2 regions of the Lysinibacillus sp. EB271-A1-10B genome follow, and region 2 is predicted to be linked to the other one. Evidence: predicted binding sites of a transcription regulator. Region 2 holds the regulator's gene; the other holds the start of a gene.
The links. The regulator LexA, encoded in region 2, represses DNA repair genes until DNA is damaged. The targets are predictions, from matches to a motif close to CGAACATATGTTCG.
Positions count from the first base shown of each region.

Region 1: the regulator LexA is predicted to act here: its motif matches at 2,719-2,732, upstream of uvrB (excinuclease ABC subunit UvrB).

Region 1 covers NZ_JBYTDL010000005.1:35,262-52,255, forward strand. Annotated here, with positions in the region: gene uvrA (excinuclease ABC subunit UvrA) at 1-658, opposite strand, end outside; gene uvrB (excinuclease ABC subunit UvrB) at 666-2,645, opposite strand; gene AC3WSK_RS09085 (DUF4179 domain-containing protein) at 3,115-4,242, opposite strand; gene AC3WSK_RS09090 (RNA polymerase sigma factor) at 4,214-4,807, opposite strand; gene AC3WSK_RS09095 (IDEAL domain-containing protein) at 5,096-5,338, opposite strand; gene AC3WSK_RS09100 (competence protein ComK) at 5,563-6,072, shown strand; one part of gene prfB (peptide chain release factor 2) at 6,159-7,187, opposite strand; one part of gene prfB (peptide chain release factor 2) at 7,189-7,263, opposite strand; gene AC3WSK_RS09110 (competence protein ComK) at 7,410-7,964, opposite strand; gene secA (preprotein translocase subunit SecA) at 8,313-10,823, opposite strand; gene hpf (ribosome hibernation-promoting factor, HPF/YfiA family) at 11,192-11,743, opposite strand; gene AC3WSK_RS09125 (PilZ domain-containing protein) at 11,917-12,300, opposite strand; gene fliS (flagellar export chaperone FliS) at 12,709-13,119, opposite strand; gene fliT (flagellar protein FliT) at 13,196-13,555, opposite strand; gene fliD (flagellar filament capping protein FliD) at 13,577-15,904, opposite strand; gene AC3WSK_RS09145 (flagellar protein FlaG) at 15,928-16,314, opposite strand; gene AC3WSK_RS09150 (phospho-sugar mutase) at 16,504-16,994, opposite strand, start outside.
Region 2 covers NZ_JBYTDL010000001.1:38,033-55,026, reverse strand. Annotated here, with positions in the region: gene AC3WSK_RS00315 (PilN domain-containing protein) at 1-45, shown strand, start outside; gene AC3WSK_RS00310 (potassium transporter) at 42-767, shown strand; gene AC3WSK_RS00305 (prepilin peptidase) at 827-1,579, shown strand; gene AC3WSK_RS00300 (gamma-glutamyl-gamma-aminobutyrate hydrolase family protein) at 1,668-2,390, shown strand; gene lexA (transcriptional repressor LexA) at 2,573-3,190, opposite strand; gene yneA (cell division suppressor protein YneA) at 3,354-3,671, shown strand; gene AC3WSK_RS00285 (YneB family resolvase-like protein) at 3,668-4,333, shown strand; gene AC3WSK_RS00280 (hypothetical protein) at 4,409-4,579, shown strand; gene AC3WSK_RS00275 (hypothetical protein) at 4,579-4,755, shown strand; gene AC3WSK_RS00270 (DJ-1/PfpI family protein) at 4,856-5,395, opposite strand; gene AC3WSK_RS00265 (GNAT family N-acetyltransferase) at 5,456-5,968, opposite strand; gene AC3WSK_RS00260 (DUF896 domain-containing protein) at 6,177-6,410, shown strand; gene tkt (transketolase) at 6,709-8,703, shown strand; gene AC3WSK_RS00250 (response regulator transcription factor) at 9,084-9,716, opposite strand; gene AC3WSK_RS00245 (sensor histidine kinase) at 9,691-10,728, opposite strand; gene liaF (cell wall-active antibiotics response protein LiaF) at 10,725-11,417, opposite strand; gene AC3WSK_RS00235 (PspA/IM30 family protein) at 11,521-12,159, opposite strand; gene AC3WSK_RS00230 (lmo0954 family membrane protein) at 12,175-12,528, opposite strand; gene sirA (sporulation inhibitor of replication protein SirA) at 12,804-13,229, shown strand; gene AC3WSK_RS00220 (YneF family protein) at 13,333-13,551, shown strand; gene AC3WSK_RS00215 (S-ribosylhomocysteine lyase) at 13,699-14,202, shown strand; gene AC3WSK_RS00210 (alpha/beta hydrolase) at 14,259-15,230, opposite strand; gene AC3WSK_RS00205 (acetyl-CoA C-acetyltransferase) at 15,487-16,671, shown strand; gene AC3WSK_RS00200 (YqkE family protein) at 16,694-16,960, shown strand.

The sequences.
Region 1 (16,994 bases), on a different contig from region 2:
TAAGACGTGCCGCGACGCCTTCCTTCATCACAACACGATCGATGACTACTTCTATTGAATGTTTTTTATTTTTATCAAGTTCAATCGAATCATCTAAATCACGTAGCTCACCGTCGATACGTACACGAACAAAGCCTTGCTTTTTTAAATCTTCCAGTAGCTTTACATGTGTTCCCTTACGCCCTGCTACCATTGGAGCAAGCAACTGCATTTTCGTTCTTTCTGGATAAGTTAATAAACGATCGACCATTTGCTCAATCGTTTGAGAGGTAATTTCTATACCGTGATTTGGACAAATAGGCTTACCAATACGTGCATATAGCAAACGTAAATAATCATAGATTTCCGTTACTGTCCCAACTGTCGAACGTGGGTTACGGCTCGTCGTTTTTTGATCGATTGAAATAGCAGGAGATAATCCCTCTATCGCATCGACGTCTGGTTTATCCATTTGACCAAGGAATTGACGGGCATAGGCTGAAAGGGATTCTACATAACGACGTTGTCCCTCGGCATAAATCGTATCGAACGCTAATGATGATTTCCCTGAGCCCGATAAACCTGTTAGCACGACTAATTGATCGCGTGGAATTGTGACATTAATATTTTTTAAATTATGTGCTCGTGCGCCCTGCACGACTATTTCAGTATTTTTCACAAGCCGTTCACCCTTCTAATTTCAATTCAAATATTGTATCGCGCAACTCAGCAGCACGTTCGAAATCGAGTGCTTTTGCTGCTTCCTTCATTTCTAATTCTAGCGTAGCAAGTAACTGCTCTTTTTCCGCCTTCGTCAGCTTCTTACCTTTTGTAGCCTTCGCTACATAAGTCTCTTCTTCCTCTGCCACCTGTGTCGCACGAATAACATCAGGAATTTTCTTCACAATCGTTTTCGGTGTAATACCATGCTCCTCGTTATACGCCATTTGCAATGCTCGACGACGTTTCGTTTCCTCAATCGCCTTTTTCATCGAATCCGTCATATTATTTGCATACATAATGACATGACCATTAGCATTACGCGCGGCACGTCCAATCGTTTGAATTAATGAACGCTCTGAACGTAAAAACCCTTCCTTGTCAGCATCTAAAATTGCCACAAGAGAAACTTCAGGAATATCTAGCCCTTCTCGCAATAAGTTAATGCCGATTAGAACATCATAAGTACCTTTTCGCAGCTCACGAATAATTTCAATTCGCTCTAGCGTCTTAATCTCTGAATGCAAGTACTCCACCTTTAAGCCCATCTCTTTCAAATAAGCTGATAAATCCTCTGACATTTTTTTCGTCAACGTTGTAACGAGCACTCGTTCATCACGAGCAATACGACCTTGAATCTCATCGATTAAATCATCAATTTGCCCTTCAATAGGACGTACGTCAATTTGTGGATCAAGCAGCCCAGTTGGACGAATAATTTGCTGCACCATTTCCGGCGTATGCTCAAGCTCGTACGGACCAGGTGTCGCCGATACATAAATAGCTTGATGTATATGTTTCTCATATTCTTCAAAACGTAAAGGGCGGTTATCTAGTGCTGATGGCAAACGGAAGCCATGCTCAACTAGCACACCTTTACGTGCTTGGTCACCGTTATACATCCCTCGAACTTGTGGCAAAGTAACGTGACTTTCATCGACAACAAGTAAAAAATCATCAGGGAAATAGTCAAGTAGTGTATATGGCGTCGCCCCCGCTTCACGCAATGTTAAATGACGCGAGTAGTTTTCAATCCCCGAGCAAAAGCCCATTTCACGCATCATTTCTAAATCATAACGAGTGCGTTGCTCTAAACGCTGCGCCTCCAATAATCTATCCTCTGAACGCAAAAGAGCTAAACGCTCCTCCAACTCTTTTTCAATATTATCAATAGCTTTTAGCATTTTTTCTTCTCGTGTAACGAAGTGGGACGCTGGGAAAATAGCAACATGATCACGCTCTGCTAGTATTTCTCCAGTTAACGCATCCACCTCTCGAATTCGATCAATCTCATCCCCGAAAAATTCCACGCGGATACAATGTTCATCACGGGATGCAGGGAAAATTTCCACTACATCACCACGTACCCGAAACGTCCCACGTGTAAAACTCACATCATTACGCTCATACTGTACATCGACCAATTTTCGAAGCAACTGATTACGTTCAATTTCCATTCCCGTACGCACTGATACGACCAGTTCACGATATTCTTCTGGAGAACCTAGACCATAAATACAGGACACGGATGCAATAATAATGACATCATCGCGCTCGAATAATGAAGATGTCGCAGAGTGACGCAACTTATCAATTTCATCATTAATGCTTGAATCTTTCTCGATATAAGTATCCGTCTGCGGTACATAAGCCTCTGGCTGAAAGTAATCATAGTAGCTAACAAAGTATTCAACTGCATTATCAGGGAAGAACTCTTTAAACTCACTATATAATTGACCCGCTAGTGTTTTATTGTGTGCCATAATAAGTGTCGGTTTTTTTACTTCTTTAATGACATTAGAGATCGTAAACGTTTTTCCCGTTCCTGTTGCCCCAAGCAACGTTTGATGACGTTTACCTGCACGTACACCCTCCACTAATTCCGCAATTGCCTGTGGCTGATCCCCATTAGGCGTATATGGCGCTTGTAAATCAAATGTTTGCACACATGTCCCCGTCCTTTCCTTCCAATTTGTACATATATTTTAGCATAGCGTTATTAAAATTTCGAACATTTAACGAACGAATGTTTGTAAATATTTTCTCATTTGCTCTATTTGCGATGAATCCAACAGAACGTATGTACTACAATGATTAATCGGAACCTCTCTATCAATAGATTACCCTTTCCAAATGTTAGCTAATCGGGATAGGACGATGTAAATACATGATCTTAGCAGGAAATTCACTGTTTGGTGACGAATTGCTCGCCGGGTTTAGGTTTATTAAAAGGTTATGTAAGCGGAGCCTAGGGGTTTTGATTGGGTTGCTGGGGGGAACTGATCAGCTAGCTGAATTACTGCTCGGGTTACCAGTAAAACTAATCGGCTCGGTTGGAAAATTATATTTTTAAGTAAATAGTTTGAAATACTAAAAAGTAGAGAAAGTGAGATTTGCCTCACTTTCTCTACTTTTTTATTTTTGTGAATTAATAGGGAGCGTAACCTCTAACTCAGGAATATATTGAATCTTTGGCTCACCATTTTCATCCATTTGAAATGCTCCCATTTCATTTTCATCAAAGAGGTGTATATATGGCTTAAGAGTTAATGTTTTGGGAATAGATTCAAATGGCTGGAATCTAAGATCAGAGATATGAATGTTTCCATCTGTAGCATTCCAACCATTTCCGCCAATTAATTTAAGTTTATGGCCTTGATCATCAAAAATATCTACACCCATCGTTAGTAAAGGTAGCGTGAAAATTGAGTTGTCAGTTAAAACAACTCGTGTAGTTAATCCTGTCGTTATTGGTGTAAATTCGACTTTTTCAACACTAAAATGAATATTTTTGTATTCTCGACTTACATTAGGTTGTAAAGTCAGATAGTTTTCGATTTTATTCACAGGAATATCAATTTTGAAAGGATCCTGTATGCCATCTATTGTAGCCGATACTGTTAAATCAAACTGTTCTGGGAAAGGACTTCCTCCCTGGTTTCTCAAATCAGAAAACTCAATAATAGCAGAATCATTATCTTTACCTGGCTTCGTAACAATTCCAATAGATTTATCCGGAGCAAAGGATTCAACAGGAGCATCATTAATGAGCAATTCGATATTATTGATACGTTCCATTAACGTTTCTTTCTCATCTTCTTTATGAGGGCGTTCAATAGCTATTGAAACGCGTGTACCGTCATACACTACTTCTGATACATTTAATGTAAAATCATCATGAGTAGCACTTGTATTAAGTTTCGTTGAGAGCCCTTTCTCATCAGCAGTTTGCAGGCCAAGATCACCAGCGAGTTTGAAAATAGAAGAAAGCACGGGAACTTGTTTGATCGTTGCAGCCAAAGTTGGTGAAACTAAACTAGAAATAAATATAAGACTAAAAATCATTGCTGCAGAGGCCGTAATCATCATTACTTTTTGACGCTTGTTCTTAGAAGTTCTAAAGCTTTCTGGCTGCTTTGTATAACGAGTACTTTCGAATTTGTTCATTGTACGATTAACTAAATCAACTTCCATTGGGGTTTCTCGGATTAATCTTTCTAACTGATCTAACGCTTTATCCTCCTGTTTTGAACGAGTGTTCATAACTTTCCCCTCCTAACTTATTCTTTTTCAACAATTTTTTACGTAATCGTTCATATTTTTTTCGAACAGTAGTTGGCTTAAGTTCCATAATAGAAGCAATTTCGTCGAAGCTATAATCCTCTATTGACCGAAGTAGCAGAATCCTTCTTTCGTCCATATGTAACTGTTCTAATAACTCATGAATGATATCGTCATATTGAAATCCTTGTTCATGAGTGTGCTTGTACGCATGATCTTTCTTAAAACTTGTCCAAAATTTAAAACCTTTATTTTTCTTTTTTATTAAATCAATACAGTGATGATGAGCAATCTTATAAAGCCATGCTGAGAAAGAAACAGTATAAGAAAAATGACTAATATTCTCTAATCCCTTTATAAAAATATCTTGTGAAGCATCCTCAGCTTCTTCTTTATTTCCTAAAAGATAGTAGCAGTAAATATAGATTGGCTTTTGAAAACAACGAATTATTTCTGTATAGGCATGAATATTGCCTGTTTGAACTTGTTCCACGATAGATTTTATATCTAAATCGGCTTTTTCCTTGGAGTTATTCAGTACAGTCAAATCTCTCCCCTCCTTTCTAACCTATATAACTGAAATTAATGGGGATTTGTGACACTATAAAAAAACTTTTCGGGAAAAATAAAAAAAGAGAGACACAACTTGGGATGCTTTACTTCTTTAACGGTGTATAGAATCCTGGCAAAAGAGACTCCAAAATGTCTTCTTTTCTTCTCTGAGCCTTCTACATACTCTACACTCCTAACGAATTCAAGGTATCCACTCATCAATTTTACAAATAAAATCACAAAAAAATCCCACCCTCCAATATCAGAGAGCGGGCTCGTCATATTATTCAGTTGTATCTTGGTGTAAAGCTACTAGTTCGGTTGCGTATAGATGAAATGCATTTTCATCTTTGTCATCGAGTGCTCTATCTATCAGAACCATGAGCTGCTCTTCACGATGCTTACGCTGGATATGATTTAAAAATAAATCTAAATAAATCTCGTTTAATAATTTCTCTGCCTCATCAACTTTCTTTGTCTGACCAACGGCTTTTAGAAAATCTGTATACGAATAATATTTATCCAACGATCTCACCTCGATCCTTTTCTAAATTATAAGAAAATTGAAATTAAAATGCAATGCTTTAGAACTGAAAATCACTTCGATTTACTATTAATCTCGTGCTATTTTAAGCAATTTTTCTAAGCAATTGCTTGAAATAGCACGAACTTCCTTCTTTTATCTATATTTTCTGAATTTATTTTTGTGTTATACACTTCAAGAAGAAATAGAAAAGGAGGCTTACATAGATGTCAGCAAACTACGTCAATGGATATTTACTTTCTTTTAACACCTATTTACTTCAGCCAGTTCAGTACGACTCTAAAATTTTCACTCGGGTAATCGATAAGCATAATGAACTTATTGTTACACGGAGGCCAATGCATATATTACGGAAATCTTGTATTTCACTAGGTACAACCTATGAAGCAGCGAAGCATTCCGCTAAACGCTTCTTCGGCAATCAACATAAGCTTCCAATCGTTGTTGCTTATGATTATGGTTATCCGTGTATTTTTCTACCAATCTATTCGCCAAACTCTGTCCACAACATCTGGATTGGACTTCACGCCATTTCGAATATTGTACCGAGTAAAACGGGCTGTATCGTCACACTGAAAAACGATAAACAAATTGAATTACCCATTCAATATGCTTCGATTAGCAAGCAATTTGTCAATGCATCGATGTTATATAAGCATTACATGAATGAGCGCAAGCAGATTAGTCAGGACACCCCGAATCACCCACCTTTTTAAAGCAATGAATTTCGCTTTGGTGTAATTGTAGTGAAAATAAAAACCCCTCAAAAGCACAATGTTACTGTGCCTCTGAGGGGACTTCATTACCCGATTTTTGAACGTAAGTATGCGTTAATGAATGGATCTAAATCGCCATCCATCACCGCTCCTACATTACCTGTTTCTTCATTTGTACGATGATCCTTCACCATTGAGTAAGGATGGAATACGTATGAACGAATTTGTGAACCCCAGCCGATTTCCTTCTGTTCGCCACGGATTTCATCTAGCTGTGCTTGCTGCTTTTCAATCTCTAATTGATAAAGCTTCCCTTTTAACATCGTCATAGCTTTTTCACGGTTTTTAATTTGTGAACGTTCTGCCTGACATTGTACGACAGTACCAGTAGGAGTATGCGTAATACGAACAGCTGAATCTGTCGTATTAATATGCTGACCACCTGCTCCTGTTGCACGATACGTATCAATTTTTAAATCCTCTGTGCGAATATCAATTTCAATATTATCATCGAATTCAGGCATAACATCGCAAGAAACGAATGATGTATGACGACGACCCGAAGAGTCAAACGGTGAAATACGTACTAAACGATGAACACCTTTTTCTGCTTGTAAATAGCCGTAAGCATTATGACCCTTAATGGACAATGTTACAGATTTAATACCTGCTTCATCTCCAGGAAGATAATCAACTGTTTCCACTTTAAAGCCACGTTTCTCAGCCCAGCGTGTGTACATACGAAGTAGCATTGAGCCCCAATCCTGAGATTCCGTACCACCTGCTCCTGGGTGCAGCTCTAAAATCGCATTGTTTTGATCATAAGGGCCACTTAATAGTAATTGCAGCTCAAAATCGCCCATTTTTTGCTGGAATTCTACTAATTCATTGCCTAGCTCCTCCTGCAATTCTTCATCAGGCTCTTCTTGCAATAGCTCTAGCGTCATATCTAGGTTCTCGTGTGTTTCCACTAAATCTTTATATTCATTAACAATTGCCTTTAAGCCATTGCTCTCATTAATGATTACCTGTGCACCTTGCTGGTCATCCCAGAAGCCTGGCTCAAGCATCATTTCATCTAATTCCTGCATGCGTGCCTCTTTGTTTTCTAAGTCAAAGAGACCCCCTAAAGTCCGCCAATTTTTTGGCTGAAGTGTCTAACGCGTTACGTACATCTGCTAATTCAATCATTGTTAAATCCTCCGAACATTTTTAATGGGGCTGGTTTTAAAAGCTTAAAAACAGGTTAAGAAATGAATTTAAAATACTTCTCCCTCATTTCTTTCAAGCCCCGTATCACTTCATTATAACGTTTTTACGAAGGAAAACATACTTTTTTACAACACTGTTTTGTTTCTATCTTTATCATCGTCAAAGATAACGTTGTTCGTCATTCGCGGGAATACTCTGCCTTGATCATATTGAACTAATAGCTTAGTTCGTTTTTCCAGTTTATATTTTAGTAAATACGCTCTTTGAATTCTGTATTCAAATGATCTGAAACTTAGATCCACAGTAATTTCATAGCCGTTCATAAAAATTACTTTTGTATTCTTTTTATCCATAGCTTGATAGTCCAGGATATGATGGACAGCAAACCATTGACATTCAGGTCTTATATAAGACTTACTTGGAAACCATACAATATTACTTCGTTCATGAACAACTATTGGATTTTTATTCAACTTTCCTAGTATCATTCTCGATCCATCGAGAGCCCCTCTTAAACTTGAACCAAAATATCGTAGATTATAATCCATTAATTTTGTCGGCGCTAATTTTGAAATATATTCGTTATCCCTTTCAATTACGCGTGTGCACAAGTTTCCCAAGGCATCATACTCCGGCTTATACAGCATCGTTTCGCTACTCATAATGTCATCATACTGCATTGTTAACCCTCCTTTATTTTTTTAGAAATATATTGGTATACCCCAATGCATTTCCTCGAGAAGGTCTTCCGCGGACTGCTGTTCTCGAGGATTTTTTATCTCCACATATCAATCACCTCCTCTGTCATTTATCACAACTTTCAGACTATAAACTTATATTCATAATAAATCAGAAAAAAGTTATAAACATTACCCTTTTCATTGAACTATTTACCTATTGTTGTAGTATTATGTACCTTTTTCTGAATTTTTAGATATTTCATTGCATTAAATCGTGAAAATATCCTAAACATAGAAAAAAGACCATTTTAACTTATCGTTAAAATGGTCTTTTCCGTCATTATAATGTTATTGACCTGCACCATGGCAGTTTTTAAATTTCTTACCGCTTCCACATGGACATAAATCATTACGCCCAACATTTTCAGCCTTACGGACAGGTTGCTTTTTCGGAGCTGAACCGCCATCCTCTTTCGGATTAACAGCTTGACCTTTTGCAACTTCCTCACGCTCTAAATTATTATGGATCTCTGCCTTCATCGCATATTTTGCTACATCTTCGCGAATGGAAGCAACCATATCCTCAAACATAGCAAAGCCTTCTTGTTGATACTCACGAAGAGGGTCATTTTGACCATATGCACGAAGGTGGATACCTTGACGTAGCTGATCCATAGCATCAATATGATCAATCCACTTCGTATCAATTGAACGTAATAAGATAACTTTTTCAAATTCACGCATACGCTCTGATGTAAGCTGTTCTTCTTTTTCATCATAACGTGCTTGGACAGTGTTCGAAATTAGCTGGTTAATCTCTTCTACAGATTTACCTTGGAAATCTTCCATCTTCAGAACGCCTTCATCCAATAGGTTTGCAGCGACAAAGTCATCAATCGCTTTTAAGTTCCAATCCTTCTGCTCACCTTGCGTATATACTGCGACAATGTCATCGATTGTTTCTTGAATCATCGACTCAACAAGCACGCGCATATTTTCTGTTTCTAATACGTCGTAACGCTCTTGATAAATAATCTCACGTTGCTGACGTAGCACATCATCATATTGTAATAAACGTTTACGAGAATCGAAGTTATTACCTTCAACACGTTTTTGAGCCGATTCTACCGCTCTTGAAACAACTTTAGATTGAAGTGGCTGTGAATCATCCATCCCTAATTTCATCATCATGGATTTCATATTATCAGAGCCGAAACGACGCATTAATTCATCTTCTAGTGACAGATAGAATTGAGTAACCCCTGGATTCCCTTGACGACCAGAACGACCACGTAGCTGATTATCGATACGACGAGATTCATGACGCTCCGTACCAATTACCGCTAGACCGCCAATCTCCATTACACCTTCTCCAGGCTTAATGTCTGTACCACGACCAGCCATGTTCGTAGCGATCGTTACGGCACCCTTCGTACCAGCATTCGCAATAATTTCTGCTTCACGCTCATGGTTCTTCGCGTTTAAAACGTTATGTGGGATTTTATGTTTATTCAACAAATCCGAAATAATTTCAGATGTTTCAATAGCAACAGTACCGACAAGAACTGGTTGTCCAGCTTTATGGCGCTCTGCAATATCTGCCGCCACCGCTTTATATTTTCCTTCCATAGAAGCAAAAATTAAGTCAGGACGGTCATCACGAGCAATTGGCTTATTCGTTGGAATCGCCACAACACTCATATTATAAATATTACGGAATTCTTCTTCCTCTGTTTTCGCTGTACCTGTCATACCTGAAAGCTTTTGATACATACGGAAATAGTTTTGGAATGTAATTGTCGCCATCGTCATCGATTCATTTTGAATCTCTACGCCCTCTTTGGCCTCGATTGCCTGATGCAGCCCATCTGAGTAGCGACGACCTTTCATTAAACGACCAGTAAAGCCGTCAACAATAATGATTTCGCCCTCTTGTACAACATAATCAATATCATTATGCATACTTACATGTGCCTTTAACGATTGGTTAATCGCATGGTTTAAACGTACATGCGTTAAATCAAATAGGTTATCAATGCCAAATGCTTTCTCTGCCTTTTCAACACCAGCATCTGTCAACGTAACACCCTTTGTCGACTCTTCATATGTGTAATCCGTTTCCGCACTTAACATACGAACAAACGCATTAGACTGTTTATAAAGCTGCGCCGATTTCCCAGCCTGACCCGAAATAATTAATGGCGTACGCGCTTCATCAATTAAAATTGAGTCAACCTCATCGATTACCGCAAAATGTAGCGGACGTTGTACACGTTCTTCTTTATAAAGCACCATATTATCACGTAAATAGTCAAAGCCTAACTCATTGTTCGTACTATACGTAATATCAGCTTCATAAGCAGCACGTTTTTCTTCTTTTGACAGGCTGTTCAAATTTAAACCAACCGTTAAGCCTAAGAAATTATATAGATGTCCCATTTCCTCAGCATCACGACCCGCTAAATATTCATTGACTGTTACAACATGTACGCCTTTACCAGTAATGGCATTCAAGTAAACAGCCATCGTAGCCGTTAACGTTTTACCTTCACCAGTTTTCATTTCCGCAATATTACCTTCATCTAATGCCGCAGCACCCATAATTTGCACACGGAATGGGTACATCTCTAACACACGCTTTGATGCTTCACGACAAACCGCAAAAGCTTCCGCACGAATCGACTCTAAAGGCTCTCCGTCGGCAAAGCGTTTTTTAAATTCTTCTGTTTTCGCTTGTAATTGATCATCTGAAAGCTGTTCCATTTGAGAAGCGAATCCCTCAACCTGGTCAGCGATTTTTTCTAATTTTTTTAGTTCACGTTTATTGAAATCAAATAATTTATTTAATAGGTTTACCATGAATTTTTTCACTTCCTATATAGTCTCAACTTTCATTTTACCATTGTATAACAGATTCATGCAAACAGAGTCCCTAGCATAAAAAGAAATCCTTGGCGTAATTGCGTCCGGATTTTGAATTGTGCTAAGGCCTGCACTACGCAGGTCAGTTAGCCGTTGTCGCATGAAGCGACGGTTTTAGGCTAACATCCTTATATTGACTCCTTTCGAAATCTGTGACATCTGCCAGAGGTTTATCTTTATTCAGTAGGCGTTTGGAGAAAAGATATACCTGCAATCATTCCACCACCTATTGAGATAAGAATGTTCTACTGAATGAAGATAAAAAAGGCTCCCGCTATGGCGAGAGCCCTTGAACATGTTTAAGATTAAGTTGTTTCAATTAAGCCGTATTTACCGTCTTTACGTTTATAGACAATATTTGTGCCGTTTGATTCCGCATCTGTAAAGATATAGAAATCATGCCCTAGCATATTCATTTGTAAAACAGCTTCTTCTTGATCCATCGGTTTTAAATCAAATTGCTTTGTACGAACAATTGAGTATTCATCTTCCTCTGTCACTGCATCAGCGGCTGCTTGAGAAGTAGCAAAATAAAGGCCTGTACCTTCACGCTCACGGAATTTACGGTTTACTTTCGTTTTATGCTTACGGATTTGACGTTCTAATTTATCAACGATCAAATCAATCGCAGCATACATATCTGTATGACGCTCTTCTGCACGAAGAGTTAAGTTCTTCATCGGAATTGTAACTTCCACTTTAGTTTGCTTGTCATTATAAACCTTTAAATTTACGTTAGCGTTGGCGTTAACATCTTCGTTAAAATAACGTTCAACTTTCTCGACTTTGTTCTCAACATATTCTCGAATAGCTGGAGTTACCTCAATATTTTCACCACGAATGTTAAAGTTTAACATGTAAACTCCTCCTTTATAACTGCTATACTTTATATTTCTACACAAGTGTGCGAAATTCCTCTAAAATAATTCTTTTTTTCAAAAAAAAATTTTTTCCTGCATGAGCAGTATCTGTAAAAGCAACGAAGCTAGGTGATTGATGAACAAAATCTCTCACTGATGAATGTTTCACTTTATAAATGAATATTATTTAGTTTTGCCTCATCCGCTTCTTTTCTTCGGCGCAACTTCAACTCTTCGACAATCAAATCTTCAACCGATTCTTGATCATTGAAATTCACACCATACTGCTTACCAGTACCAAAAGGACGGCTCCAAATGACTTCTCCATAAGCTCGTACCTCTCTTGTATCCAGAATAAAGCGTAAATCCAAAGGACGAGGATTAACACCTAAATCCACCTCAGTAAACATCTTTAACCCTCGTGGACTTATATCAAGCAAATCAGCCATTGCCGTTTGTGCTTGATTGTCTCTACCATTCTCGTATATCGCAAAAGTCATTTGAACAGGCTCCTCGAATTTAAATCGAAAGCCTTCTTGGCGCTTAAATATCATTTTCCCACCTCAATACTATTCTAAACATCTATTTAGCTTGATTATGGCACGGTGCATGTTTTACATCCAGAGGGAATAAGTAACATATTTTACTGAATAAAGTCCTATTTTATGAGTAAATCAATTATGCCTCGGCATAATTGCGTCCGGAAGCGGCTTTGTGCTAGCACAAAGCATTCCTTTCCGATTCCGTGACATCCGCCGGAGGCTTTGGGCCAACGTGATGTTGGTCACTCAGTCGTTGCCACAGGACGTGGCGTTCTTAGACTGAGTTCCTCTATTTCAGTGGGTGTTTTGACACCTGCTGAAATAAGTTAAACGTTCCCTTTTATACGATGATGTAAATGTCATTTCTCGCTTTTCTCGAAAAGAAAAGAGACCATCATGAATTGATGGCCTCTATGTTGTCTAAATTTGTCCAGCGTTACCCTGACCGAATTGCTGCTGTCGATTAATGCGAATTACTTCCTTCCATGTATCACGGAATTCCGTCACTAATCCCTCAACTTCTTCAATAATAGTGACATCACTTTGAATGTTTGCCTCGACTAAGCGACGGTTGATATATTCATAAAGGGCAAACATATTTTTTGACACTTCGATATCCATATTCAAAGTCGACATCAGCTCGCTAATAATCGCCTGTGCTTTGATAAGATTAGTATTTTTTTCTTGGATATTCTTTTCTTGAATTGCTAGCTTAGCTTTGTGCAAGAACTTTAAACATCCATTATAAAGCATTAACGTCAGCTCACCAGGGGAAGCAGTGGTAACACTATTTTGTTTATACGCATTTTGTGCTGTTAAATTTGCTGCCAATAAAAGACAACTCCTTTGAAAGGTTACTTAATTACTAGTTTAAACCATAATATGAAGAAAAGCTAATAGGTGAATGTTAATTCTTTTTGTCATAATACATCCCATCCATCACACGAACATTCGAATATGGATTGAAGTATTGCTCTTCACTTTTCTTCGTTTTCTGTAAGTTTGCCATATCCTGTTTTACGGCGCCCATAACAGCAGCCAATCGTTCTTTTATCCCGTTATCTAATTCCAGTAACGTTCGATGAATTCGATTCTGTTCATCGAATTTAAAGCCTTCTTGAACTAAATCTTCAATAATCTTTCCACGCTTGTCTAACATACTGTTAATATTATCAATATATTCATCGCGCTCTTCACCATTTGGAATATCACCCAAAAGCTTAAATAAATTAGCTGATACCTGTAATAGTTGATTTATTAGTTGCATAATTTTCTCCTACCTTGCTAATTAGAAGCCTGCACCTTGCATAAACATACTTGATTGCTGGTTTGCTTTATTGATTGCTTTCTCCATGGCTGTGAATTGTTTCCAGTATCGAGCTTCGATATCTTTTAACTTTGCTTGTAATTTAGTAATGCGATCATCAGATTCAACAATTTTCTTACCTAAACTATATGTGTGATCTGTTGCTCCTTCTCTACCAGCCTTTTTTTCAATATTCTTTTGAAGTGTTTCAATTTCAGCAGTTAAACGTTGTGAAATACCACGTGAATCTTTTGTAACTTTTCTACCATTTTCATCAGTTGTCGTAGTTACACTTCCTGTATTAGTAAACATTTGAACAACTTGATCAGGGTCTTTAGCTAATGCTTTATCCAGTTTAGCATCATTAATTTTCAGTTTTCCACCATCCGATAATTTATCAGATGTTGTAATGCCAATTTCAGCTAATGAATCTATTGTGTCGTCCCCAAGTCCGTTTACCGATGACATAAACTGCGTACGGATTTTAGCTAAGCCATCTCGAATTAAGGAATCGCTACGTAATAAACCACTTTTTGCTTTTTCATCCCAAAGCTTTTGTTCGTTTTCAGACATATCTTTACGTTGTTCACTTGTTAGTGCTGGATAGTCACGATATTTCTTCTCTTTTAATGAACTATTTAGCGAATCTACCATCTCATTGTAATTTTTAACAAACTCTTGAATAGAGTCTTTTATACTTTTGGTATCAGTCGTTGATGTAAGATTTACAGCCGCTACAGCTGGAGAAGTATCATTTGCCACGCTATCCGATGCTGCTTTTGCATTATCATAAGATTTTTGTGCTTCATCTAGACGTTTTTGACCCGCCACTGCATTGTTTTCAGCTGTTTTATATGCAGCTGCATTTTCGTTATTTGTTTTCTCAATGGCACTAAACTGTTGAAAATCTTCTAAGGAACCACTTAAATCAGCTAATTTATTTAAATCCATTGAATCCATCTTGCCGAATTTATCTTTAATAGCGTCATCTTTTCCTGCTAAAATTTGTTCAATTTCACTTCCTGTTTTTCCTTTAATTTCGGATAAGAAAGCAATATCATCAGTTGTTAGGTCATTTAAAAATTTCTTATCAAGAGTTTTATATGAATTTTCAAAATCAACTTGATGTGCACGTTCAAGTATATCTGCACCATCCGGGCTTTGTAATGCCTGTAAATCATCGGATGATAGTCTTAATAATTTTGCTTTTTGTTCATCTGTTAAGCTGGAATTATTAATAGATGATTTAATACTATCTGCATCTGTGTAATCAATGTTCAAAGATTGTAGGTCAGACAAATCTCCAGAGTTTAGGAGCGCAACCTTCCCTACATTTGAAAGTTTATCAAATTTTTCCTGTTGATCAGCTGTTAAATTATTTTCCCCAAAAGTATTCTTATATGCATTTTTATACGTATTATCTCGATAGCTTTCATATGCAATACGCTTACTGTCTCTTTCTGCTTCTAAGCCAGGTAGAGCAGCCTGTGCATTATTTAATTCTACTTGTGCTGCTGCCAAGCGATCAGCTGCACCTGACTTTGCATTGAAAGTTGACTTCAGTGATACCTCAAAACCAGAGATTGTAAAAGTATTTGATGAACGCTCCATTGAAATGCCATTTACTTTAAAGATTGCATTTTTACCTGAATTTGTTGTCGCATTATCCATACCTAATGCATCGAACAATTCTTTCCCTTGTCCAAATACAATTTCGCCGTTACCACTTTTTACACTACCAGAATTATTTGCAGTTAGTGATAACTGTCCATTTTCGAATAGTGCTGTAACACCTGCATTGCTTTGATTGATTTTTTTCACTAAATCATCAACTGTATCATTTGTTGGGTCGAAGGTAATTGTCGTTGCCTTTTCTGCTAAATTTCCATTTTTATCAATAGCTTGAATCTCTACTGACTTAACGGATTCTCCTACTAAAGCAGACAATTTTGTTGTTCCAGTGTACCCTGTCTGACTACCAATCATTTGAGTTGATGTAGCTAATTGTGTAACACTTTCTATATTGAGCGTTCCATTAGCTGTACTTGTTGCCTTTACAGTGGCTAAGTTTTCATTGGAAGATGTAGCTGTCTTTTTCATCATGCTACTTTGTAACCGCATACTATCCTTTAAAAACTGATTAAATTTCTGGGTTGTTTTATTAACATCGCGGTAAGCATCCCGTTGCCATTCGAACGTTTGCTTTTTTTGATAAGTTTTATCCAAAGGCACTCTTTCTGCCTGCATCAGTTTCTCTACAAGACTATCAATATCCATCCCTGACGCTAATCCGCCCATTCTCATTACCATGTTTATTTCCTCCCAATTTCCGTTTAAATTTTCTCGTCTACAATCATTCCAACCATTTTTTGCATTTCATAGAAAGCATCTAATAATTTTTTAGGTGGAATTTCCTTAACAACTTCCTCAGTATCACGATTCACTATCGTCACATAATAGCGTTCCAAGCCATCATGATAAACAAACTTCGAGGAACTGTGATTTATTTCCAAAAATTCATTTACAACATCTACAGCTTGTTGTAGTTTTTCTTTTGAAATTTCCTGTTCTTCTCCAACAGTAGTTGCTTTTTCTACTACTTGTTGAGAGTCGGTTACTTTTGAAACATTAGGCGTTATATTTTCCTGTACATTCATTGCTTTTGTATTAGTTGGTGCAGTAATCGTATCATTTGACTGCCCTTGGGATGCAATACGCATGAAACTCAACCTCCTAAACTTTTCAATTGCTTACCATTATTATCGGAAGCATTTTGTATAGTTTCACGTTTTTTGGTAAACAAATGCTTAGTAACTTGTTAAGTCTTCATTTCATTTTTAGACAAGCTATAGTTAAAAAACCTCGAAATCACACAATGTGCCATGTGATTTCGAGGTCTTTTTAAACTTTTAATTAATCATTTTTTGCATATACTCTTCTATATCAATCATGGTTTCAAATGCTTTTGTTTCGCTATCCTTTCGTACTCCAATGTAAATCTTACATTTTGGTTCTGTTCCAGAAGGTCGAATACAAATCCATGAACCATCTTGTAATCTATATTTGAGAACATCCGTTTTTGGTAAAGATAATGCTTGTTTCTCACCGTTTGCAAGATATGTGAAACCAACTTTGTAATCTTCTGTTGCTATAACTTTTATTCCAGCAATTTCGGCAAGTTTTTTGTTTCTAAATTGCTCCATAATATTGGTTATGCGTTTCTGTCCCTCCATCCCCTCATATGTAAATGACAACAATTTTTCTTGATAGTATCCATGTTGTTGGTAAAGGGAGTTCAGTACATCTAAAAGTGTTAAATTTTGTTCTTTGTAATAAGAAGCCATTTCTGAAGTTAAGAGCGCAATTTGTACTGCATCTTTATCTCTTACAAAATTCCTTG
Region 2 (16,994 bases):
TTAGGAATTGATTTTAAATTTCTCGCTGGAGGTAAAGAATCATGACTAGTAGTAAAAATTCAACGATTATTATCTTAACAGCTTTCATTGCAGCCATTTTATTTGCGCTATATTACTATATAGTAACACCTAAATTAGAAGAAGTAGATGCGAAGGAAAGTTCAATTAACTCCCTTCAACAAGAAATATCAACAATTCAGAAGCAGATTGCTTTAATTGAAGAGAAAGGTAAATCAACTAGTGCAAGTAATTTATCATTGCGTAAAAAAGTACCTCAAACACGAGCTATTGAAGAGGTAATTCGAAATATTGAAGAGATTGAAGCGGTGACGGGAACACGGGTAGAAGCTATGGACTTTAATAATTATGATTCGCTCGTAATGGATTCTACTATGACAGATCCAAACTCGATAAATTCTGAGGAACAGGCTAAACCAAAGCAACCTGCAAATGAAGCTGAGGAACAAGCTGTTGCTAAAAATGATGAAACACCTGAAGCGAAAGATAAAATACCAACTGCTACTTTCACTAAAGACTCCTTACCAAAAGAATTAAAACTAGTAACATTTAGTATTGATGTTGTCGCACTGGATAATGAAGCAATGGTCGAGTTTATAAAAGAGGTTGAAAAAATTGATCGTGTGATGAAAATTGATGCTATCGATTTCACGTTGACTGGTGAAGAAGAGAAATTCCAGGAGGACGCCGATACAACCTTAAAATCTACCATACAAGTAACGACGTTCTATTATGAAGGACAACAATAAATTTGATGGCGCGCATACATCCGATGTATGGGCGTCTATTAGTATAGGAGGAAATAAAAATGGAGATTGCTTATACAATTACTGTTTTTGTATTTGGGCTCGTTTTAGGCTCATTTTTTAATGTAGTTGGTTTACGTGTGCCTTTGAAGGAGTCCATTGTGCGTCCGCCCTCGCATTGCACTTCTTGTAAGAGACAGCTGACGGCGTTTGATTTGATACCTGTTTTGTCTTATGTATTTCTTGGGGGAAAATGCCGTAGCTGTGGTCACAAAATTTCTTGGATTTATCCATTGATGGAACTTATAACAGGTGTGTTTTTTGCCTTTGCTTATTGGAAATTGGGCTTCAGTACAGAATTTTTTGTAGCACTATTATTAATTTCATTATTAGTCATTATTGTCGTGTCGGATTTTGCTTATATGCTTATTCCCAATAAAGTGCTATTATTCTTTTTACCATTGCTAGTTTTGGGACGCGTCATATCTCCTTTGTCTCCGTGGTGGGACAGTATAGTTGGAGCCTTGGTAGGTTTTGGCATATTATATTGTATAGCTGTCCTATCAAGAGGTGGAATGGGTGGGGGTGATATTAAATTATTCTTTTTACTTGGTCTTGTACTCGGGACAATACATGCACTTCTGACGCTATTTTTAGCTGCTGTAATTGGCATGATTGTTGGAATAGTAGTATTAAAAGTACGCGGACAGGGAAGAAAAACGCCTATACCATTCGGACCTTCTATTGCTTTAGCTGCTATTATTATCTATTTCTATGGGGATGCGTTGATGAACTGGTATCTTGGATTTTGGTAATTAATCAGTGGGGGATTCATTCGATGATTAATAGTCTTCGAGCTTTTATAGGTAGTTAATGCTAGATAAAGATCATGGAGGGGATAACATGAAACCAATTATCGGAATAACAGCCTTTGCGGAGGATAATTTGTCCTCAAGATTAAATGCTGCTTATAGCAAAAGTATAATTGAAGCTGGGGGTGTACCTCTTATAATTCCGATTGGAGTTGAAGAGGATGTAGCACAAATTTTATCGTTGACGGACGGATTATTACTATCGGGCGGACATGATGTACATCCATTTCTTTTTGGTGCAGAACCTACACCAAAGTTAGGGAAGATTCATCCGGAAAGGGATTCAGTAGAACTTTCCTTGATTGAAGCGGCCTCTATTCGGAAAATGCCGATTTTCGGCATTTGTCGAGGGATTCAAATGCTAAATGTTGTGTTTGGAGGCACTCTCTATCAGGATATTGATAGTGAATATCATAGTAAAAAATTAATAAAGCATACGCAACAAGCGGCACGGGGCGTTGCTACACATCATGTTGATCTAACATCGGATACATTATTAACAACAATTATTGAGGAAGAAAAAATTCCGGTGAATTCATTTCATCATCAGGCAATAAACGTAGCAGCAGAAAAATTGAAAGTGGCAGCCAAATCAAGTGATGGTATCGTTGAAGCCGTAGTACACGAAGATTTACCATTTTGTCTAGCAGTACAATGGCATCCTGAAGAGCTAGCCATTGTAGGAGATGAAGCATCAAAAAAATTATTCACTGCATTTGTAGAGGCGAGTTTGAAATTCAAGGTAGAGGCATAAAACTTGATAAGCATTACATGGCTTAGGATGGAAATTAACTAAAGACATTGCTAGAGGGAAGAATCCATATAAGGTGGGTTCTTTTTTAGTGTATAAAATGGCACTCGAAAAATAAGAAAAAGAGGTATATGCCCATTTGTGAACATAGAATCCTCTTTTTGTACGTTGCTATTGAGATACTTTTAATGAACACGACGATAAAGACCTACAACATGACCCAAAATAGAAACTTGGTCTACGATAATTGGCTCCATTGTTGCGTTTTCAGGCTGTAAACGGAAATGACTCTTTTCCTTAAAGAAACGCTTTACAGTTGCTTCATTCTCTTCAGTCATTGCTACGACAATATCACCATTATCAGCTGTTGATTTTTGTTTAACAATAACTAAATCTCCGTCTAAAATGCCAGCTTCAATCATTGATTCACCCATAATTTCTAGCATAAATAACTGATCTTCACTTGTACCATAAATATCCGGTAGCGGGAAATATTCATCGATATTTTCAACAGCAGTTATCGGAGAACCTGCAGTAACCTTCCCAACAAGTGGTACATGAATAACTTGTTGCTTTTGAATAGAGTCCTCTGGCTCTAGAATTTCAATGGCACGTGGTTTAGTTGGATCGCGTCGAATTAAGCCTTTTTGCTCCAAACGAGCTAAATGTCCATGAACTGTAGAGCTTGAAGCAAGTCCAACTGCTTCACCAATTTCACGTACAGATGGTGGATAACCCTTTGCGCGTACCTCTTCTTTAATGAAATCTAATATGGCCTCTTGTCTTTTCGAAACTTTTTTCATGATTGCTCACCTCTTTTTTCTAGTCATTCTACTTATTAGTAGTATAGCAGAATGCGAACACTTAAGCAAACATAGGTTCGAAAAGTGTTTGACAAAAACGTTTGTTCGCATTATTATAAGAACATATATTCCGAACAGACATTCTTGAAAAGGGGTTATACACATGAACTGGTTTAAAAAAAATCCACATATTACAACTTTATTAGGAGCTTGTCTTCTATTTACAGCATATCTTTTTATAACAGATCCAGGAGATGTTACATACGCAGAAATTGAAGTCGAACATGGTGATAGTTTATGGTCGTTAGCCGAACAGTACCGTGGTAAAATGAAATCGGATGAATGGATTAAGCTTGTTAAGGCAGAAAATGAATTATCGAACGTACGAATTATTGCAGGTAATTCTCTAGTGATTCCAGTAGTGGGTGACGACCAATCCAATCCTATAAATTCAATTGAAATTGCGAGAAATGTAAAATGATAACAAAACAACAATCGGCTGTTGTCTATTGCCGTGTGAGTACAGAAAAAGAGACACAAAGCTCCTCATTAGAGCGACAGGAGGAGGAGTTAGTACGCTATGCTAAGGAACAGGGCTACGAAGTGAAACTTGTTTTTAAGGATAAGCATAGCGGCTATGATGTGGAACGAGAGGGTTTACTAGAAATGCTCGATTTCATAAAAGAAAAAGAAGTAACAGCATTATTTGTGCAGGATGAAACACGTTTAGGACGTGGAAATGCTCGAATGGCCGTTTTGCATTTATTGCAGAAAACTGAAACTAATGTTTTCTCTATGCGAGACGCGGGACCTGTACAATTAAATGAAATGGATACGATGCTCCTAGAAATTTTAGCAATTGTAGAGGAGTACCAGCGTAGAATCCACAATGCTAAAATACGTCGTGGTATGCGTCGTGCAGTTGAAAATGGCTACCGCCCTGAAAATAATTTATCTAACCGAGGAAACCCAAACGGTCAGGAACGTAAAGATGTCCCTATAGAAGAAATCGTCAAACTCCGCAATCGAGGCTTCACATTTGAGGAGATAGCTATGACTCTTAGGGGGCTAAGCTTTGACGTAAGCAAAGCCACTGTCCATAGGAGATATCGGGAACATTTAGAGAGAAACGAAATAAAGTAACGTTTTAATCAGTGGGAGTTTTCCTACTGATTTTTTTCTTTTTAAAGGCTCTAGATGAAGGTGAAGGAACCAGTAGTGACGGATAGAACAGTGAAAAACGTGGATAGAATCGGCAAAGTGATGGATAGAACAGCGAAAAACGTGGATAGAAACGCCAAAGTGACGGATAGAACAGCGAAAAACGTGGATAGAAACGCCAAAGTGACGGATAGAACAGCGAAAAACGTGGATAGAATGCCAAAGTGATGGATAGAACAGTGAAAAACGTGGATAGAAACGGCAAAGTGACGGATAGAACAGCGAAAAACGTGGATAGAAACGCCAAAGTGACGGATAGAACAGCGAAAAACGTGGATAGAAACGCCAAAGTGACGGATAGAACAGCGAAAGAATGTCCAACAGATTGGACATTTTGGAAATAAAATAAGAGAAGTAGCCATTTCTACCTCTCTTGCTCAATATTCTCTAGAAACTTTCCATCTTTTATTGTAGTAATCTTTCATATCATTTAGAGCTTTTTCTTTATTCTCTGTACCAATTTTCATCAAAAGAGAGATGTAGGGCTTTGCCCACAGTAATACCAAATTGTATAAAACCTCTACCTCTTGCAGTTATGATGTTACCATCTTGTACAACTAGGTCTTCAGAAAAATGATTAAGATCGAAGAATTCTAATTTTTTAATACCTTCTAGCGGCAATCCAACAGTATACTTTCTGTTTTTTAATACTCCGGCTTTCGCTAAAAGAGTTGGAGAGCTAGAAATACTTGCGATGGTTGCTCCTTTGGCATGCGCATTACCAATAAAATCAATTAATTCTTGCTCATTTATTAGTAAAGCTATATCCATACAGCCTGGTAGCAATAAGCTATCGATTTCGTCAAGATTAACTTCACTTATTTGTGTATCGGCTATACAAGATAAACCAGATTCCCCTTTGATTTTTTCATTGTTTAACCCAACAGTAACAATGGGTTTATCTCCTTGCATTAAAATAGATAATGCTACACTCAATTCATATTCACTAAATTGGGGGTACAATAATATAGCGGTCTTTTTCATATAATTCTCCCATCTATTTTAAAACGAAGATTTAGAACAGCACTATAGTGAAAGTATATCTTATACCCACTCTTCATCTAAGACAGCATAGTAGTATTCATCCCACCACTCATCTTTGTGTGGTATACATTTTTTAAAATAACCCTCGCGTCTCATCCCGATTTTCTCCATCACTTTATAGGATGGGATATTTTCCGGCTGGCAAGTAGCAATAATTCTATGCAGTTTCATTTCTTTAAATCCGTAGTCCAGTACAGCTCTTGCAGCTTCAGATGCGTATCCATTGTTGTAATAGCTCGGATTCAATACCCAGCCAATTTCGTACGTATGATCACCAAAGTATTGATGGAAAACAATATGACCAATAACTATACTTTCACTTAGTAAAATAATAGGGAAGTGTTTTGCTTTTTCACCGCTATTTTCTGAAACAAACTTTTTTGCTTGTTCCTCATTAAAAACGCCCTCTGGAATATACTTCATCACAGTTGGATTTGAAGTATATTCATAGACAGCTTGCCAATCTTGAACTTCGAATTCTCTTATTAATAGTCTGTTAGTTTTGATAAACATTTCATTCTCCCCCAAGCATAAATTAAATGATATTTGGAACCATATAAATTAGTTATACACTTGTAGTTCCTTAAAGTCATGCAATTTATGGTATTTATTTCTAAAATATAAGGATACTAGAAAGGTTGGTATAACTGCATTTTAAGGGGAAACATGCTATACTTTGCATACCATATTCATTAAGATATGTATTGAAAGGTGTGTAATTATGTTATCAAAAGAAAAAATTAACCGAATCAATGAACTTTCTGCTAAGTCTAAAAATGGTACTTTAACAGAGGCAGAAGCTAAAGAACGAACAGCGCTTCGTAAGGAATATCTAGATACATTTAGAGCAACAATGCGTGATACAATTGAAAACGTAAAAGTGGTAGATGCTGAAGGAAATGATGTAACACCAGAAAAAGTTAAACAAGCGAAAAAAAATAAATTTCTAAATTAATGTGTCACATTTAAATCAATTACGCCTCGGCGTAATTGCGTCTGGATTTTGAATTGTGCTAGCACAATTAATTCCTTTCAAAATCCGTGATATCCGCCGGAGGCATTATCTTTATTCAGTTAGTCTTATACGGTTTAACTGCTGTGAAAATAGTATATTTAAAATAAATATTTCTACTGAATAAAGATAAAGTATGTAACAAAACGTTAATAGTATAACAAAAGCATTGTTTTCTGAAGCAATGTTGACTAAACTGTATAAGAACAATATATAGGACGAGAAAGGATGTCACAAAATAATGACTCAACATGCGGATCAACTAGCGATTAATGCTATCCGAACATTGTCAATCGATGCAATTGAAAAAGCAAACTCAGGTCACCCAGGTTTACCGATGGGGGCAGCGCCAATGGCTTATACGCTTTGGACAAAACAACTTCGCCATAATCCGGCTAATCCAAAATGGTATAACCGCGATCGTTTTGTACTTTCTGCAGGTCATGGCTCTATGCTTCTATACAGCCTACTTCACCTTGGGGGCTACGGTTTACCAATGGAAGAAATTCAAAACTTCCGTCAATGGGATTCATTAACTCCAGGACATCCTGAATATGGTCATACTATAGGGGTAGAGGCAACAACAGGTCCTCTAGGTCAAGGTATTGCTATGACAGTTGGTATGGCAATGGCTGAACGCCATTTAGCAGCTACTTACAATAAACCTGGACATGACATCGTTGATCACTATACATTTGCACTTTGTGGCGATGGCGATTTAATGGAAGGTGTAGCAGCTGAAGCTATCTCTTTAGCAGGTCACTTAAAGCTTGAAAAGTTAATCGTATTATACGATTCAAACGATATTTCTTTAGATGGTGATTTAGAAAAATCATTCTCAGAAAATGTCCAAAAGCGTTTTGAGTCTTATGGCTGGAACTATTTAAAAGTTGCTGAGGGTACAGATGTTGAAGCAATTAACGCAGCTATCGAAGAAGCTAAAAAATCAACTGGCATGCCAACACTTATCGAAGTGAAAACAGTTATCGGTTTTGGTTCACCAAACAAATCAGGTAAAGCTGCTTCTCACGGTGCACCACTTGGTCAAGATGAGGTAGTTTTAACAAAAGCGGCTTATGAATGGGCTCACGAGCCATTCCAAATTCCTGCTGAAGCCTATGATACATTCGCAGCAGCTGCTGAAGTTCAAGGAGCACAACCTGAAGAAGCTTGGAATGCTAAGTTTGAAGCATATAAGCAAGAGTTCCCAGAATTAGCGGCGCAGTTTGAAAACGCAATGAATGGTCAATTACCGGAAGATTTCGCTTCAGAATTACCAGTTTATGAAGCAGGTAAATCAGTAGCAACTCGTTCTTCTTCTGGAGATGCAATCAATGCAATTGCGAAGAAAACACCATCATTCTTCGGTGGTTCAGCTGACCTTGCTGGGTCAAACAAAACTACGATGAAAGACGCTGGAGATTTCTCTGCAGATGATTATGCTGGCCGTAATATTTGGTTCGGTGTACGTGAATTTGCAATGGGTGCTGCTATGAACGGTATGGCACTTCACGGTGGTCTAAACGTATTCGGTGGTACATTCTTCGTATTCTCTGATTATGTTCGTCCAGCTGTACGTCTTTCTGCATTAATGGGTCTTCCTGTTACTTATGTATTTACACATGACTCAATTGCTGTAGGGGAAGATGGTCCAACGCACGAACCAATCGAACACCTTGCATCTTTACGTGCAATGCCTAATTTATCTGTTGTTCGTCCAGCTGATGCAAATGAATCAGCAGTTGCATGGGAGCTAGCGGTAGCATCTGAAAAAACACCAACTGTTTTAGTATTATCTCGTCAAAACTTACCTGTTCTTGATGCATCTATTGATACAGTACGTGAAGGTGTTACAAAAGGTGCTTATACAGTATCTCCTGCTACAAAAGAAGTGGCAGATGCCATTTTAATTGCAACTGGCTCTGAGGTTTCACTTGCAGTTGAAGCACAAAAAGCACTAAAAGCTGAAGGCATGGATGTGGCAGTTGTTTCAATGCCATCTATGGATCGCTTCGAAAAACAAGACGCAGCTTACAAAGAATCTGTTCTTCCAAAAGCTGTGACAAAACGTTTAGCAATCGAAATGGGCGCATCATTCGGCTGGCATAAATACACTGGTTTTGAAGGAGACGTTCTTGCAATTGACAAGTTCGGCGCTTCTGCACCAGGTGAATTAGTAATGGAAAAATACGGATTCACAGTAGAAAATGTTGTAGCGAAGGTTAAAGCTCTATAATTTAATAAATACCGCAATACTCAGTAAGGGTTAAATCTCCACTGAGTGTTGCGGTATTTTTTCGCGTTTAGAAGATTTCATTAAAGAAATCAAATAGTTGCACAATGAATTAGAAGTATGGCAACAAAGTAGTAAAAGGCTTTGGAACTTCCTCCAATGTTAGCCCATCAACAATAGTCCCACTAAATCAAAGAAGCTGACATCTGTGCAATGATTGAGAGGCTTGCAAAAAGTTGCCCAACATCGTGCTGTTGCTGTCGCTTCGCTTTCACACAAAAAACATTTGTTGGCCTAAAACCTTCGGACGTAATTATCGAGGCATATTTAAAAAATACGAAACGGCATAGATAGAATGCAGTTTCGTATTTTTTTGGAAAAACTCACTTTGCAAGCCCGTTTTGAAAAGCGTAGACAACTGCTTGCGTGCGATCTTGAACATCGAGTTTCGCTAAAATATTGCTGACATGTGTTTTTACAGTTTTTAATGCAATGAATAGTTCATTGGCGATTTCCTGATTCGCTTTGCCCTTTGCCATAAGCAATAATACTTCCATTTCACGGTCGGTAAGTTGCTCATACAGTGGGGTACTAGAGCCATGGCGCATGCGATGCATCATTTTTGATGTTACTTCTGGCTCTAAAACAGTTTCGCCACCCATCGTTTTACGAATGGCTTCGGCGATTTGTTTCGCATTTGACGTTTTTAAAATATAGCTGACTGCACCAGCCTCTAATGCAGGATAGACTTTGTCATCATCTAAAAAACTTGTCACCATCATAATTTTTGCTTCTGGCCATGCTGCTAAAATTTCAGCTGTCGCCTCAGCTCCTGTCATGACTGGCATCACATTGTCCATTAAAATAATATCTGGACGCAAGGCGAGAGCGCGTTCCACTGCCTCTTTACCATTTTCAGCTTCACCTACTACAGTGATATCTGGTTGTGCTGACAAATAGGCAGATACACCGATACGCACCATTTCGTGGTCATCCACTATTAACACTTGAATCATTTACTTCAACCTCCTTTTGTAAAGGGATTTTCACCTCTACAATTGTACCTTCCCCAGGTACTGACACAATTTTGTACATACAGCCTATCTCCACAGCGCGTTCAGCGATGTTTTGTAGACCATAAGAAGTAGATTTATCGGCTTCGACATCAAAGCCGAGGCCATTGTCCTGAATACGTAAAATTGCTAAATCATCGCGGGCAACGAGCAATAATTCAACTTCACTTGCTTTGGCATGCCGTAGCGTATTCGATAACGCTTCCTGTGCAATGCGGAATAAATGATCCTCTTCCGCTTTGGATAACGCCATTTCCTCAAGTTCATATTCAATATGAAAAAATACTTTTTGCTGCAGCTCAATTATAAGTTCCTCTAGACCTTGTGCCAGCGTTTTATTATGCAGAGCAACAGGGCGTAAGTGTAATAATAATGCACGCATTTCAAGCTGTGCCTGTTGCACAATTTTTTCGACCTGCTTTAAGCTCGTAGCATTTTTATCGGTTTCGGTTAAGGCGGAAAGTAACATCGAAGCTGCGAATAATTGCTGTGATACTGAATCATGGAGCTCGCGAGCAAGACGTTGACGCTCAGCAATAATTCGCTCTTGAATAATTTTATCATTAGCTTCTGCACGTTCATTGGATAAGCGCTGCAAGCTTTTTCGTTGCGTATCAATTAACTCACTTGTTTGAACTAAAGCTTTCTTCAAGGGTTTTGGTAAAGGTTGTTTTTTAGGTAAAACAAAATCAGGTTCAACTAACTGTTTCACGATACGGGTCGCCTGAGCTTCTCTAGCACGGGCAGTCATACTAATCCAGCTGGCAATCAGTAAACTAAGTGCAAAAAGAATGACGACAATAAAACCACCGAGTGGAATATTATTGTAATTCTGTTGCCATAAGGGCTCCCATGTTTTCTCGTTTGGCTCGCCCCAAACAACGACAAGGAGACCGAATGCAGCACTCATCAATATAAAAAGTAGGGTAAATATCCTTGAGATAAAAGCAATCATTTACGTAGCACCTCCAAGTCCCCAAGCCATGTTGCAACATGTATAACAAGGGTACGCTTTGCATCCTCAGGGTTTCCATCTGAGAAACTTACACTTTCATTGAGTATACGTTGTGGACCAACATGTAGGCACTTTAATTCACCAAACAATGTTGTATAGTGTAAGCGGAATGGTATTTCATATGGGATATAAATTTGTACCTTACCAATGCCTTGTCGAATCGTAATAATACTTGTGCCGGTAGGTAAAATTGTTTGTGTTGTGTCAATCGTAATGTCGCCTGCAAGTCGTTGTATTTGGACATCTTGCCATTTATAAGCTTCTACTGGTGCAGGGAATGTACCGAATAATTCACTTTTTGTAGCGGGAAGCTTTTCGAAAAGCTCCGCACCAATAACTTTGGCCGTGTTTTCTCTTTGCAAGTATTGATAGAGCATATATAAAAGAATAATGACGATAAATAAGCGTAAACTCCACATCGTAAAGAGTGCGATCGAGATAAAGAAAATTCCTGTCCATTTAAAGAAACGATTTTTTTTCGAGAAACTTAAATAAAGAAGCCCTACTCCAATCAATAGACAAAAGGCGCCACCATTATTAAAAATTGTGAGCTCGACAAAAACGAGTAAAAAGAAGCATAGTACCCAAAAAGTGAGCTTATTAGTTGTGAAATTTTGCAAGAGGGTCACCCTTCTTTCTACTAAGAGTATAAGAGAGGGAATGGGTCCCTCTATTTCAAAACGTGAAAGAATGCGCCTCTAAATACGGCGCATTTCTTTTTATTATAACATGTTATTTATTTTCAATTAGCAGTGGTGCGTTATCTTCTGCGACATTTTTTTCAAGCTGTGCAAGACGAGTTTCGAAAGATGTTACTTCATGATCTTTGTCGATTTGGTAAGCAAGTTTATCGATATATGATTCTAAATCTTCAAAGTTGGTTTTATTGTTTTTAGCAATCATACCGTCCATTTGATGATGAGCGCGTGTGACGTTTTCTTTGCCCATAAGCTGTAATTGACGTACTTTCATATCTTTAATTTTGTGTTTCATCGTTTCAAATTTGCGTTCAAGCTCGAAGTATTCACGTGTGCTTGCTTCAATACTAGTTTGTAATATATTGTTACGTGCTGTGTATGCAGCTACTTCATCAGTAGCAAAATCGATTAGATCTTGCTCACCGCTAGTATTCGCTAATTGAAGTTGAGCTTCACGTTTAGCTAGTAAATCTGCATTTTGCTTAAATTCCTGCTCTAGTTTTTCCTTTAATTGACCTTGACGCTCTAATAATTTTCCAGTTTGCTCTGTTTGTTTTTCTGCTTCACGAATGTATTGGTTTAACATTGCAATTGGATTTTTTTGTTCTTTCTTATCAAATAAATGATGCAAGTCTGCCTCTATTGTATATTTAAAACGTTGAAATAAGTTCATGTAAATTCGCTCCTTTTATTTTGTTAAGTTAGACCATTCTTTTTCAAAGTTTGTAAACGGATCTTCTTCTTTAGCTTCAATTGTTGGGATTTTTACATCTTCGTTGTTCCATTTTTTATAGATAACGTAGATGACAGCGATTGCTCCTAAACCAATCATTGCTGGGATATTAGATATTGCTGATAGAACACCTATCAGACCTACTGTAACCCATAAGATTTTGCCGAATGTCGATTTACTCGCAGTGTAGAAGTGCATACCGAGTGCTACAAACAATCCTGAAAATAGTAGCCCTGCAAGCGGTCCAGTTAAAGCAAGTGCAACACATCCTGCGATAAAGCCTCCTATTAGTAGAAAAAATTTTCTCATATGTTTTAGCTCCTTTCGTTGATACCTTTATATTACCTATTAGCGCGCTTTGCTAAAACGGACTGGAAATTGATTTTACTCTAGGTCTTGAGGCTGAGAGTATTCTAAGTACTATAAAAAAAAGCGAAAATGCAATTAGCCATAATGTAATTAATAGAACTGAAAGTAGAAAGTTTTCGACAAAAATAGAAGATGAATGCCTCCTTCTTTTGACAAATTAAAGAGTTTGGATGAGCTATACTTATAAAAAAGAAATGAGCGAAGGAGGATTTCTAGTGAGAACCTATTCCATATATAAAATAAAAGAAGAGCATTTAACGTTTATTTTTGGCAGAGAGCGTAAGTTGTTAGAGATGATGCAAGGCTGTGAAGACGCTAACGAGAAATCCTTAAAAGAACTTGCATATATATGTGAAACCGTTCGCTTTGATGAGATAGCTACGATGCTAGAGGCGCAACTAGATTCCAAGTATGCACATTTAGAGAGAGCTCGTAATGCATTATTTTTAGAACATCCTATAAAAGGAAAAATGGCTATTTATTTAGTGGAACGCAAAATTTGTGTCTATTGTGAGGGTTCACGGATGCTTGATTTGGATCTATTCCAAATGCTTGCAAAGATGAGCGAACGCTTTATTGCATTTAATAAACAAGATAATGAGTGTGGGTGGCTAAAGCCAATGAAGTATACAATGCATTAGGAAATTTCACTACAATATATAGTAACACGCTAATATTTGGTGTATAATGGAGCGTGGAGAGTTTTTTTTCTCGGTATATATTGTAGTGGAGGAGGTTGGTTGTATGCCTACATGGGGCTGGATTATTATTGTAATTATCGCATTAGCAGCGGGCGCGGCACTTGGGTTCTTTTTAGCTCGTCAAGCTATGATGAAATATTTAAAAGAAAACCCACCGATTAACGAACAAATGATTCGTATGATGATGGCGCAGATGGGTCGTACGCCGTCTGAAAAGCAAGTACGCCAAATGATGTCACAAATGAATAAATTCCAAAAATAATTGGAATTTTTAAAAAGCAACTAGTCCAAGCCTGGGCCAGTTGCTTTTTTAATTATTTCAGAGACAAATCTTCGGATTAAATCGATTTTTGTGAATAATATAAATAATTTGTAAAAAACATATAATTCTATCGGAAAACTCGTTATAATGGAAATATTCTATTTAAAGGAGTTGTGTGCATTGCAGAAAGAAAAAACAAATGTTGAAAGCTTTGATTTAGACCATACGAAAGTAAAAGCGCCATATGTACGTTTAGCAGGTGTTAAAACAGGAAAAAATGGTGATGAAGTGTACAAATATGATATTCGTTTTAAACAGCCTAATAAAGAGCATATGCAAATGCCTGCATTACATTCCTTAGAGCATTTATCGGCAGACATTATCCGCAATTACTCTGACCACATTGTTGATTTCAGTCCAATGGGATGCCAAACGGGCTTTTATGTATCACTAATCAATCACAATGATTACGAAGACTTATTGAATATTTTAGAAAAAACATTTACAGATGTAACTAAGGCCACTGCAGTCCCAGCGTGCAATGAAGTGCAATGCGGATGGGCCGCTAGCCATAGTCTAGAGGGTGCGCAAGCGTTAGCTAAAGAATTTTTAGCAAAACGTGATGAATGGCATATCGTTTTTGCAGAATAAAATGAAAGGCAGAAAAGTTGTTATATCAACATTTCTGCCTTTTTTCGTAGCTTCTTTCAAAAATGAAATGGAATGACATTGGACGAAGAAGAATCACGATTAATTTTTTGGTAGATGAAGTTTTCTAAAAAATCATGGATTAAATCCTCATATTCAGCCATATTTTCATTAAAGGATTGTGCATGAGCACCATTATCAAATAGCTGTAGTTTCTTAGGTCCAGTTTTTTTATTGTATAAATCCAGTGACATGGAAGCTGGGATAAATGTATCAGGAATACTATGGATAAAGAGTACTGGCTTTTTAATATTTGTTACAGCTTCAGAAGGAGTCACACTTTTAAAGGAATAACCGTCTCGCAAGCGGACGAAGAAATCGGCAAAACGAATTGGAATAATCGAACCGTATTTAAATTCGGTCTTCGCAATTTGTTTTAACAGCATTGAAAAATCAGAGAACGCACAATCAGAAATATAGAAATCTGCACCGTCCTCTACAGTTCCTGCATATAGGAGCATTGTTGCGGCACCCATCGATTCACCATGAATACCAAGAAGAGCGTCTTCACCAATCATCGCCTGGATAGTTTTAACAACTGCGTCAAGGTCATTTTTTTCATAATAGCCGTAGCTAGTCGTTTTCCCACCAGTTTCCCCATGCCTACGATGGTCAAAAATAACGGAATTGTAACCAAGTCGTTCAAAAAGTCGAGCGTATTTGACGGAGTTAATTTTATTTTCCGTTACGCCATGGCAAATAATGATGGTATTATTTGTTTCCAAAGGTTGAAACATAATACCGCGAATCGTATATCCATTTGGAGAGTCAATATTTAATTCACATTTTAAATTTTTATTGTACCAAGCTTCGTCAAAACGTTTTGCAGTCGTTTCCCGTTCACGAACAAATTCAGGATCCTTTTGCTTAATGAACATTAATTTATTGGAGAGCGCGAAGCCAAACAGACCTGTTGCTGCTGCGGCAAGCGTCGTCGTTATACCTGAAAATAAAAGCATTTTCTTTTTCATTATTAACACCTCCACGTCCTGTTTCTTTTGTTGTCTAGGCATACAAATGACATCTTACGTATGTATGCACTTTGCTTAATTGTAATGTTCCCAACTGAGATTGTTTAAAACACGTCAACATTTTACAATATCTTTGGCAAAACTGCGATTATTTCTATTATCGAAAATCGTCAAAATATTTGTTAAAATAGATATATCTGCTAGTAGCATATGCATGCAGTGTTCATTTTTGAACGGGGAAAAGGGGAGAATGTTTATGACAAATGAGGTAGTAATAGTAAGTGCAGTACGTACAGCTATTGGTTCATTCCAAGGAACATTAAAGGATGTACCAGCGACAAAATTAGGGAGCATAGTTATTAAAGAAGCATTAGCACGTGCTGGTGTAGCAGGTGAAAAAGTTGACGAGGTCATTATGGGGAATGTCTTATCAGCTGGGCTTGGACAAAATCCAGCTCGTCAAGCAGCAATTGCAGCAGGTTTACCACATGAAGTATCTGCATTAACGATTAATAAAGTTTGTGGCTCAGGACTAAAAGCTGTTCACTTAGCGACGCAAGCCATTTTAGCAGGGGATGCGGATATTGTCGTTGCAGGTGGCTTTGAAAATATGAGCCAAGCACCGTATGTATTAAAAAATGCACGAGAAGGCTTCCGCATGGGGGATCAAAAAGTAGTCGATACGATGATTCATGACGGATTATGGTGTGCCTTTAATGACTACCATATGGGCGTTACAGCTGAAAATTTATGTGATGTCTATGAGATTTCTCGTGAGGAACAAGACGCCTTTGCAGCACGTTCACAACAGCGTGCAGAAGCGGCAATTACAGCAGGAAAGTTTAGCGATGAAATCATAGCGGTTGAAATTCCTCAGCGCAAGGGTGATCCTATTGTTTTTGATAAGGATGAATTCCCGCGTCAAGGCGTTACAGCTGAGTCTCTATCTAAACTACGTCCTGCCTTTAAGAAGGATGGTTCTGTGACAGCTGCAAATGCATCAGGCATTAACGATGGCGCAGCGGCAGTCGTTGTCATGTCGAAAGAAAAAGCGGAAGAGCTAGGCATTCGACCAATGGCACTAATTACAGCAAATGCAAGCGCAGGTGTTGACCCAGCTATTATGGGAACAGGTCCAGTAACGGCAGTAAAGAAAGCATTAGCAAAGGCTGATGTGACATTAGATAATATAGATTTAATTGAAGCGAATGAAGCTTTTGCAGCTCAATCGATTGCTGTAGATCGCGAACTAGGCTTTAATCATGATAAACTAAATGTGAACGGGGGAGCAATTGCCCTTGGTCATCCAATTGGTGCAAGTGGAGCACGTATTTTAGTAACGCTTTTACATGAGATGGAAAAGCGTGATGTTAAAACAGGTCTGGCAACACTATGTATCGGCGGTGGGCAAGGCGTAGCAACAATTGTCAAGCGCCCTTGAAGTGAATAAGAAGGTGAAAGTAATGGGGAAAAAACGAAAACAGCAGCAACGCGTGGATAGTAGCGTAACAGCTAGTCTACCAAAGCAGGAGGCAGTGACATTAGCCGATCAACTAGGCGGTGACGTACTAGCCAAATTAAAAGCTGCAAAGCAAGATTTAACAGTGAAAGAACAAGCCGCTGAAGAAGAGCGCCAAGCAAAGCTAGCCTTTGAGCGCAAGCAACGCGAAAAAAACAAATCGTTTGAAGAACTACTAAACGAATACGGCGATAAAGGCTCGAAATTCTAAAGAGAAACAGTGAATCCAAATGCATGCGGATTCA